Regions from separate parts of the Alicyclobacillus acidocaldarius subsp. acidocaldarius Tc-4-1 genome, predicted to be linked through region 2. Evidence: predicted binding sites of a transcription regulator. Region 2 holds the regulator's gene; the other holds the start of a gene.
The links. The regulator LexA, encoded in region 2, represses DNA repair genes until DNA is damaged. The targets are predictions, from matches to a motif close to CGAACATATGTTCG.

Region 1 (4,421 bases), 900 kb from region 2:
GTCCCGGGGAACTCATCACGCACGTCAATCAAGCGCCTGTTCACACGGAGTACGATTTCCACTTCGCGCTGGAACAAAATCCGGCGTATGCGCGCTTTCAAATCACGGACCGACGCGGCGAACCCCGCTTGGTATCGAGTCCTGTGTTCGAGGGAGAGCGCCACAACCTCGGCCTCATTTTTGTCCTGCCCGGAGAAGAGCCGGCACTTCGACTGAAGCGGCCGTTTGGCTTTCTCGAGACACTGTATCTGCGCATACCTGGCGGCGCGAGGCGTGATGAGACATCTCGCTCATAGAAGGAGGCGTTCGCATGGATTTCGCAACGGTACTCGGGTTGCTCCTCGGCATTGGCGGTCTTCTCGGGGGCTACATCCTCGACAAAGGAAACATCGCCGCGCTCATTCAACCTTCTGCCATGATGATTGTGTTCGGTGGCACACTTGGGGCGACGATGCTGTCGAGCCCTCTAAAGGTCTTTCTGTCTCTGCCGAAGTACCTGCGGATCGCCTTCTTCGCGCCCAAGCGAGATCCACGCGCGCAGATCGATCAGTTAGTCGATCTCGCCGTCATGGCCCGCCGAGAGGGCATTCTCGCGCTAGAAGACCATGTGAACTCGTTCGACGACGCATTCATGCGCAACGGTGTCCGGCTGATTGTGGACGGGATCGACCCGGAACTGGTGAAGGACATGTTGCAGACAGAGCTCGCGCACATCGAGGAGCGGCACGAGGTGGGGATCACCATGTTCGAGGCCGCCGGCGGATTCGCGCCGACCATGGGCATCATCGGCACGGTGATGGGGCTTGTGCACGTGCTCGGCAGTCTGACGGACGTGAGTTCGCTCGGGCCTGAGATTGCGACAGCTTTTATTGCCACACTCTATGGCGTCGCGAGCGCAAACATCTTTTGGCTCCCCGTCGCCAACAAGTTGAGGGCGAGATCGCAGGAGGAGATGCTCGAGCGGGAAATGACCCTCGAGGGCATCCTGTCCATTCAGGCTGGCGAGAACCCGAACGTGTTGAGGCAAAAGCTGCTCTCGTTCCTGGCGGCGTCGGATCGCGTGGAGAAGAAGGCGGGGGTTCAGAGTGGAGCGGCGCAGCAAGAAGCCTAAGCACAAGCAGAACCACGAGCGTTGGCTGGTGACGTATTCCGATCTCATCACGCTCTTGCTCGTGTTTTTCGTCGTGATGTTCGCGATGTCGACCATCGACAAGACGCGCTTCGCAACGCTGGCCGAATCGCTGTATCAGGCACTGCATCCCGGCCAGCAGATCCCGCTGAACATGGGAACGACGGCGCTGCTCGAAAGCGGCGATCAGAACAATGGCCAACAGTTCCCAGACAACCTGCAGAACCCTAACAACCCAACCAACGCGACGACGCAGAACCAGCAGTCGAACGAGGACCTCACGGACGCGAAGCAGCTCGATTTGTTATATCGGGAAATTCAGCAATATATCGCGAACCATCATCTGACGGGCGAAGTGCAGGTCGTGGATGAGGCGCGCGGCGTGCAGATCACCATGCGGGACGTGGCGCTCTTCAACACGGGACAGGCCGTCCTTTTGCCCAAGGCCAAGGCCATTATCGAAGGGCTCATTCCGTTCTTCAAGCAGATCTCCAACGACATCGTGGTAGAAGGTTACACGGACACGCAGCCCATCAACACGCCCATCTACCCGTCCAACTGGGAGCTTTCCGCCGCGCGCGCCATGAGCGTGGTGCGCTTCTTGGCCGATCACGGCATCAACCCCACGCGCCTGGCCGGCATGGGTTACGGTCAGTATCATCCGGTGGCGTCGAACGCCACGCCGGCAGGTCGCCAGGCCAACCGCCGCGTGAACATCGTGATCCTGCGCAAGATCTACGCGCCTGGCACCGCCCCCGCGCTCCCCACCAACTGAGCTGCGAGTTGCGACGAATGTCTATGCAGAAGCTCTTCTTCTCCGCGTGGACGCCTCTGTTGGCTAGAGGCCCTTTCGCGCGAACAAGGGAAGGACGGGCCGAGTCCGCTTTGCACCCGTCGCTTCCGTTTTTTATAATGAGTAGGTGATCTCACGCAATCAGATCGCGAGTTTTGGAGGGAACGTTTGTTCCCTTTTTCTCGTTCGGTGTGATAGAGTGAGGCTGTGTCCATCTCCGTCCGCGGATGAGCCAAGGAGCAAGGAGGGCGAGTCATGTCCCAATTACCTGGCAAGTTTGAGCTTGTGACGGACATGAAACCTCAGGGCGATCAGCCTCAGGCGATTGAGGCGCTCGTCGATGGGGTGTACAGCGGCCTCCGTCACCAGACGTTGCTTGGCGTGACGGGATCGGGGAAGACGTTCACCATGGCTAACATCATCGCGGAGGTCAACCGCCCGACGCTGGTCATCGCGCACAACAAGACGCTCGCCGCGCAGTTGGCGGCCGAGTTTCGCGCGTTCTTTCCCAACAACGCCGTGGAGTATTTCGTCAGCTACTACGACTACTATCAGCCGGAGGCGTACATCCCGTCGACGGACACGTATATCGAGAAAGACGCGAAAATCAATGACGAGATCGACAAGTTGCGCCACTCCGCCACGGCTGCGATTCTGGAGCGGAACGACGTGCTGGTGGTCGCGAGCGTATCCGCCATCTACGGCCTCGGCAATCCTGAAGAGTATCGGCATCACGTGCTTTCGCTGCGGGTGGGTGCCGTGATGGACCGCAACCAGGTGCTTCGCAAGCTGGTGGATATGCAATATACCCGCAACGACATCAACTTTACGCGCGGCACGTTCCGCGTGCGGGGGGACGTCGTCGAAATTTTTCCGGCCTCCCGCGACGAAAATGCGATTCGCGTCGAATTTTTTGGCGACGAGATCGACCGAATCTCGGAGATCAACGTGCTGACCGGAGAAGTGGTGGCGCGGAGGTCGCACTTCAGCGTCTTTCCCGCGTCGCACTATGTCACATCGCGCGAGCGATTGGAGAGGGCCATCGAGCGGATTCGCGCAGAGTTGGAGGAGCGGCTCGCGGAACTGCGCGCTCAGGGCAAGCTGCTGGAAGCGCAGCGGCTTGAGCAGCGGACCAACTACGACATCGAAATGATGCTCGAAATGGGCTTTTGCTCCGGGATCGAGAACTATTCGCGGCACCTCGAGGGCCGTGAAGCCGGAGAGCCTCCATACACGCTCCTCGATTACTTTCCGCCGGGCTTTCTCACGTTCATCGACGAGTCTCACGTCACCATCCCGCAGCTACGCGGCATGTACAACGGCGACCGGAGCCGCAAGCTGACGCTTATCGAGCACGGGTTCCGGCTGCCTTCGGCCGCGGACAACCGCCCGCTCAAGTTCGAGGAGTTCGAGCGGGCCGTGGGGCAGTGTATCTACGTCAGCGCCACACCCGGGCCCTACGAGCAGCGGCATCAGCAGCGCATTGTCGAGCAGATTATCCGCCCGACAGGGCTCGTGGATCCGGAGATCCACGTGCGGCCCGTCAAAGGGCAGATTGACGATCTCGTCGGCGAGATCCGCGAGCGCATCCGGCGCGACGAGCGGGTCCTCGTGACCACATTGACAAAGAAGATGGCGGAGGACCTGACCGATTATCTGAAAGAGCTCGGCATCAAGGTCCGCTACCTCCATTCGGACATCAAGACCATCGAGCGCATGGTGATCTTGCGCGACCTTCGGCGCGGCGTGTTCGACGTGCTGGTGGGGATCAACCTCCTGCGAGAGGGGCTGGATCTGCCGGAGGTGTCGCTTGTCGCCATCTTGGACGCGGATAAGGAAGGGTTTCTCCGGTCACACACGTCGCTCATTCAGACCATCGGTCGCGCGGCGCGCAACGCGAACGGCACGGTCATCATGTATGCCGACACCATCACCGAGTCGATGCGCATTGCTATCGAGGAGACGGAGCGCAGGAGGCAAAAGCAGATGGCGTACAATCGAGAACACGGCATCATCCCGCAGACCGTTCGCAAGGCGGTGCGGGACGTGATTGAGTCCACCAAGGTGGCGGAGTCGGAGGAGGACTACGTGGCCGTGGCGGAAAAGGCGCAAAAGCTGTCGGGCCGCGAGCGCAAGGAACTTATTGCGAAGCTGGAGCAGGAAATGAAGGCGGCCGCGAAAGCGCTCGAGTTCGAGCGAGCCGCAGAGCTGCGCGATATGATCATGGAACTCATGGACGCGTCGTGAGGCGCAAAGGAAGAAGGAAGACGGCATGCCACAGGATTATATCCACGTGCGCGGGGCTCGCGTGCACAATTTGAAAAATATCGACGTCAAGATCCCGCGCGACAAATTCGTCGTGATCACCGGCCTCAGCGGATCCGGCAAATCGTCGCTCGCCTTTGACACCATCTACGCCGAGGGACAACGGCGGTACGTCGAGTCGCTCTCGGCTTACGCCCGCCAGTTCCTGGGCCAGATGGACAAGCCGGACGTCGA
Region 2 (4,421 bases):
GCTGGCAAGAAACAGGCCGGATGATCGTCGTCCCGTGCGAGCTCATCGACGACAACGGTCAGCAGTTGCGGTCCATTGTGGAGCGCCATGCGGCGGATTGGCGGCTCGGGGGCGACTTTATGCGCTGGCTGCACGAGCGCGTCGAATTCTGCGACACCCTCGTCGATCGCATCGTGACCCCTTACGCTGGCGATCCGCCGCTTCCCTACGAAGACGCGCTGGCGGTGACGGTTGAGCCGTACTACCTGTTTGCCATCCGCGGCAGCGAGCGGCTGAAGGCGCTGTGGCCGTTCGAGGACGTAGGACTTTGCGTCCAGTACGCGGACGACATCCGCGACTTTCGGTTGCAGAAGCTTCGTGCCCTGAACGGCACACACACGGCGCTCGCAAACCTGGGTCTCATGGCGGGCCTCGAAACGGTGCTTGGGGTGATGGGGCACCCGACGCTCTCTCGGTTCGTTCACCAGCTCGTGCAGGACGAAATCGTGCCGGCCACCGAGTCCCGTGTGACCCGTCCGGAGAGGTTGCGCGATTTCGCGCGTAATGTGCTCGAGCGGTTTCAGAATCCGTATCTGGAGCACAATTTGCGCTCAATTGCCACAAACGCCATCTCGAAGGCAAGAATCCGTCTCGTGCCGACGCTCCTGGACGCGGTGGAGAGGTTCGGAGACGCCAAGAGGCTCACGGCGGCCATCGCGGCGGTGTGCCTGGCGTATCGGCCGGGCATGGAACACGCAGCTGAGCCGGATCCGGCTGGGCCCCGGCTTAAGGGGTTGTGGCAAGACGACGTCGAGGCCTCAGCGCGCGCCATTCTTTCGGACACCGAGTTGTGGTCCACGGACCTGACCCAGGTGCCGGGCGTGCTCGACGGATGGACCCGTTTCGTGGACCTTGTATTGCGAGTGGGGCCAGTTCAGGCGGTGGCGTCTTTGTGACACGCTCATGGCTGAAAGGGGGTGAGACCGGCGTCGGGCGATTCGAGGACGAACCGAAGGCCTCCACTGGCAAAGGATAGGACGAAGGGGATTCCGGCAAATCTGGGCTATGTCGTGACGGTCGTCGTGATTGCATCGCTTGGCGGGCTCCTCTTCGGGTATGACACGGGCGTGATTGCAGGGGCGAACGAGTTTTTGAAGTCGGAGTTTCACATGAGCGCCGCGACCACCGGCCTCGTCTCGAGCAGCATCGATCTCGGCGCCATGCTCGGCGTGCTGATTGCAGGCTTCCTCGGCGACTCGTTTGGGAGGAAGAAAGCGCTGTCGGTCGCGGGCGTGATCTTCATCGCATCGAGCCTGATCTCGGCCTTCGCGCCGAGCGTAGGCGTGTTGGTGGCCGGGCGGTTCATCGGGGGCGTCGGCATCGGGCTGGCATCGCTGTTGTCACCGCTCTACATTGCCGAAATCGCACCACCGCGGATCCGCGGGCGATTAGTCGGGTCGAACCAGTTGGCGATTGTGTCCGGGATTTTTATCGTCTACTTTGTGAACGCGGCCATCGTGAGTTCGCATACCACGGCCTGGAACCAGACGACAGGCTGGCGCTGGATGTTTGCCATGGGCGTCATCCCGGCTGTCATCTTCTTCGCGCTGCTGTTCTTTGTGCCGGAGAGCCCAAGGTATCTGATGAAACGGGGACGCGAAGCGCAAGCCATCTCGATTCTGGAACGCGTGAGCGGTCCCGAGCGCGCGCGGTGGGACGTCGAGGAGATTCGCAAATCGCTCGAAGTCGTGCCGGATTCCCTGTTTCAGGAACTGTCGCGCCCGGGCATTCGAAAGGCGCTCGGCATCGGCATTGTGCTCGCGATTTTTCAGCAGTTCACGGGCACCAACGCGGTGGGCTATTACGCCCCGATGATCTTCAAGGCGGCCGGCGCAGGCACCAACGCGTCGTTCTACGACACCGTTTGGATTGGCGCCATCAAGGTCATCTTCGTCATTGTGCTCATGCTCATCGTCGATCGCGTCGGAAGAAAGCGGTTGCTTGTGTGGAACGGGATGCTCATGGCGCTCTTCCTCGTCGTCCTCGGCATCGCCTTTTCGCTGCCGCACATGATCACGTGGCTGGTTCTCGCGCTCGTGTTTGCGCACACGATTGCGTATGAGCTTTCCTGGGGCGGCGGCGTTTGGATTGTGTTGTCCGAGATCTATCCGACCGCTATCCGCGGCCGCGCGATGGCTATCGCATCCTTTGCGCTGTGGTTCGCCACGTATCTCGTGGCACAGTTTTTCCCGATTTTGTTGCAGGCGATTGGCGGGACGTGGACGTTTTGGATCTTCGCGCTCTTCTGCATCGCCATGGCCGTCTTCATGCAGCGGGCCGTGCCGGAGACGAGCAAGAAGACGATGGAGAAGATCCAAAGCGACTGGCTCCAGTCGGAGCGAGGACGTTCGCTGTGACCGCTTGACGTATCTCGATGCCTGGTCTTGTAGAGGTGCTCTGAAGATGCGGCGAAGCAAAAGAGGCTTGCGCCGCATGTTTTTCTTTCTATCGGATCTGCCGAAAGATCCCGATGACCTTGCCCAGGATGGTTACGTTCGGAAAGTACATCGGAGACATGGCGTCGTTTTCCGGTTGGAGGCGCACACGGCCATCTTCCCGGTAAAACCGCTTGATGGTGGCCTCGTCTTCATCAGTCATGGCTACGACGATATCCCCGTTATCGGCCGACGTCTGCCGCCGAACAATGGCGAGATCTCCATCCAGAATGCCCGCATTCACCATGCTCTCACCGATCACGCGCAGCACGAAGACTTCATCGCCTTTCGCCACGTCGCGAGGCAAAGGCAAGTATCCTTCGATGTCTTCCAGCGCCGAGATGGGAAGTCCTGCCGTGACGCGACCGACGATGGGAGCGAGCACGACATCCCCCGGTTCCTCGTCGTCCACAAGGAGTTCCAGAGCTCTCGGTTTGGTCGGATCTCGACGCAGATAACCCTTCTGCTGCAGTCGTTCGAGATGCCCGTGAACCGTCGAGCTGGACGCCAACCCGACCGCTTCCCCAATCTCTCGCACCGATGGCGGGTATCCTTTTTCGCGGATGTTTTTTCGGATAAACTCGAGAATTGCGCGTTGACGAGCCGTGAGACCGCTCACCGTTCCCACTCCCTTCGCACCCATTCTACCACGTCGCGCGGGAAGGTGCAAACACGTGTTCGGAGGTGGGATCTCAGATGAGCCCAAGTTCGGCCAAAGCGTCCGCTACGCCGCCCTCGTCGGCGCTTGACGTGACGCGTTTGGCCGCGCGCTTGACCTCGTCATTCGCGTTGCCCATGGCGAAGGAGTATCCCATGGTGCGGAACATGCCGATGTCGTTCCCGCCGTCTCCGATGTGCACGGCGTCCTCAGGTGCGATGCCCAGATACGAGAGGAGGTGCATCGCGCCGATGGACTTGTCGGACTTCCGTCGCTGGAAGTCGACGGCCTGTTCATGCCAGCGGTACACGTAGCATTCGGGGAACTCGCGTTCGAACACGTCGTCCCACTCGGCGGTCATGAATGCGTTCAGCTGAAAGACGCCGATCTCGTCCAGCCGATCGGCCATCCTCGGCTCGCAAGCGATGGGCGGGAAGTCGTAGGACGCGAGGACTGGAAGATATTGCGGTGGAATAGGCCGCAGGCTGAAGGCGTGATCGTGCGTGTGAATGATGGTCTGAATGCCGCGGCGCTCCGCCGCTTGCAGGATGCCGCGAACCACTTCGCGCGAGAAAGGCAGAGCAAAGATTTCTCGATCTCCGGCCTTTACCAAACCGCCGTTAAAATAGATGCCGTATGGGATCCCGAGCGAGGCCTGCACGTGCTGCGCATGAATGACGCTCCGACCCGTGCACACGGCGACCGGAATGTGGTTTTCAATGAGTTTGGCGACCGCCGCGGCGCTTTTGGGCACGATCCGGCCGTTTACAAACAGCGTGCCATCGATGTCGAGAAACACCATTTTGACGCGTTGCTTGGTTTTCACGAACTCTCCCCCCATGCTGCGACCGCTCGCGCCGGTATGAGACCAGTCGGAGTTTCATTATACACAACACCCTGCCAAAATAGGCACAGCGGACGCGCTCCGTTGCGCATAGGCGCCGGCCTCGGCTATCATAGCCATATTGAGGACGAGCAGGAGGAACAGTCGATGCAGGTCACAATGGACACGTTGGTGTCGCTCGCAAAGCGGCGAGGCTTTATTTTCCCTGGTTCCGAGATTTACGGCGGATTGGCCAACACGTGGGATTATGGGCCGCTCGGCGCCCAGGTCAAACACAATTTGAAGCGCGCCTGGTGGCGGTTTTTCATCGAGCAAAATCCGTTGAATGTCGGTCTGGATTCGGCCATCCTCATGAATAAGCAGGTGTGGGTGGCGTCTGGACACGTGGCAAACTTCCACGACCCGATGGTGGACTGCCGTCAGTGCAAGGCCCGCTTCCGGGCGG

Region 1: a site for LexA is predicted at 2,084-2,097, ahead of uvrB (excinuclease ABC subunit UvrB). Genes of this name have one in related genera too.

What each region holds. Positions count from the first base shown of each region.
Region 1 covers NC_017167.1:544,566-548,986, forward strand. The annotation lists gene TC41_RS02500 (PDZ domain-containing protein) at 1-296, shown strand, start outside; gene TC41_RS02505 (flagellar motor protein) at 311-1,111, shown strand; gene TC41_RS02510 (flagellar motor protein MotB) at 1,086-1,904, shown strand; gene uvrB (excinuclease ABC subunit UvrB) at 2,178-4,169, shown strand; gene uvrA (excinuclease ABC subunit UvrA) at 4,195-4,421, shown strand, end outside.
Region 2 covers NC_017167.1:1,442,327-1,446,747, forward strand. The annotation lists gene TC41_RS06775 (tagaturonate reductase) at 1-935, shown strand, start outside; gene TC41_RS06780 (sugar porter family MFS transporter) at 957-2,396, shown strand; gene lexA (transcriptional repressor LexA) at 2,485-3,093, opposite strand; gene TC41_RS06790 (Cof-type HAD-IIB family hydrolase) at 3,167-3,958, opposite strand; gene TC41_RS06795 (glycine--tRNA ligase) at 4,124-4,421, shown strand, end outside.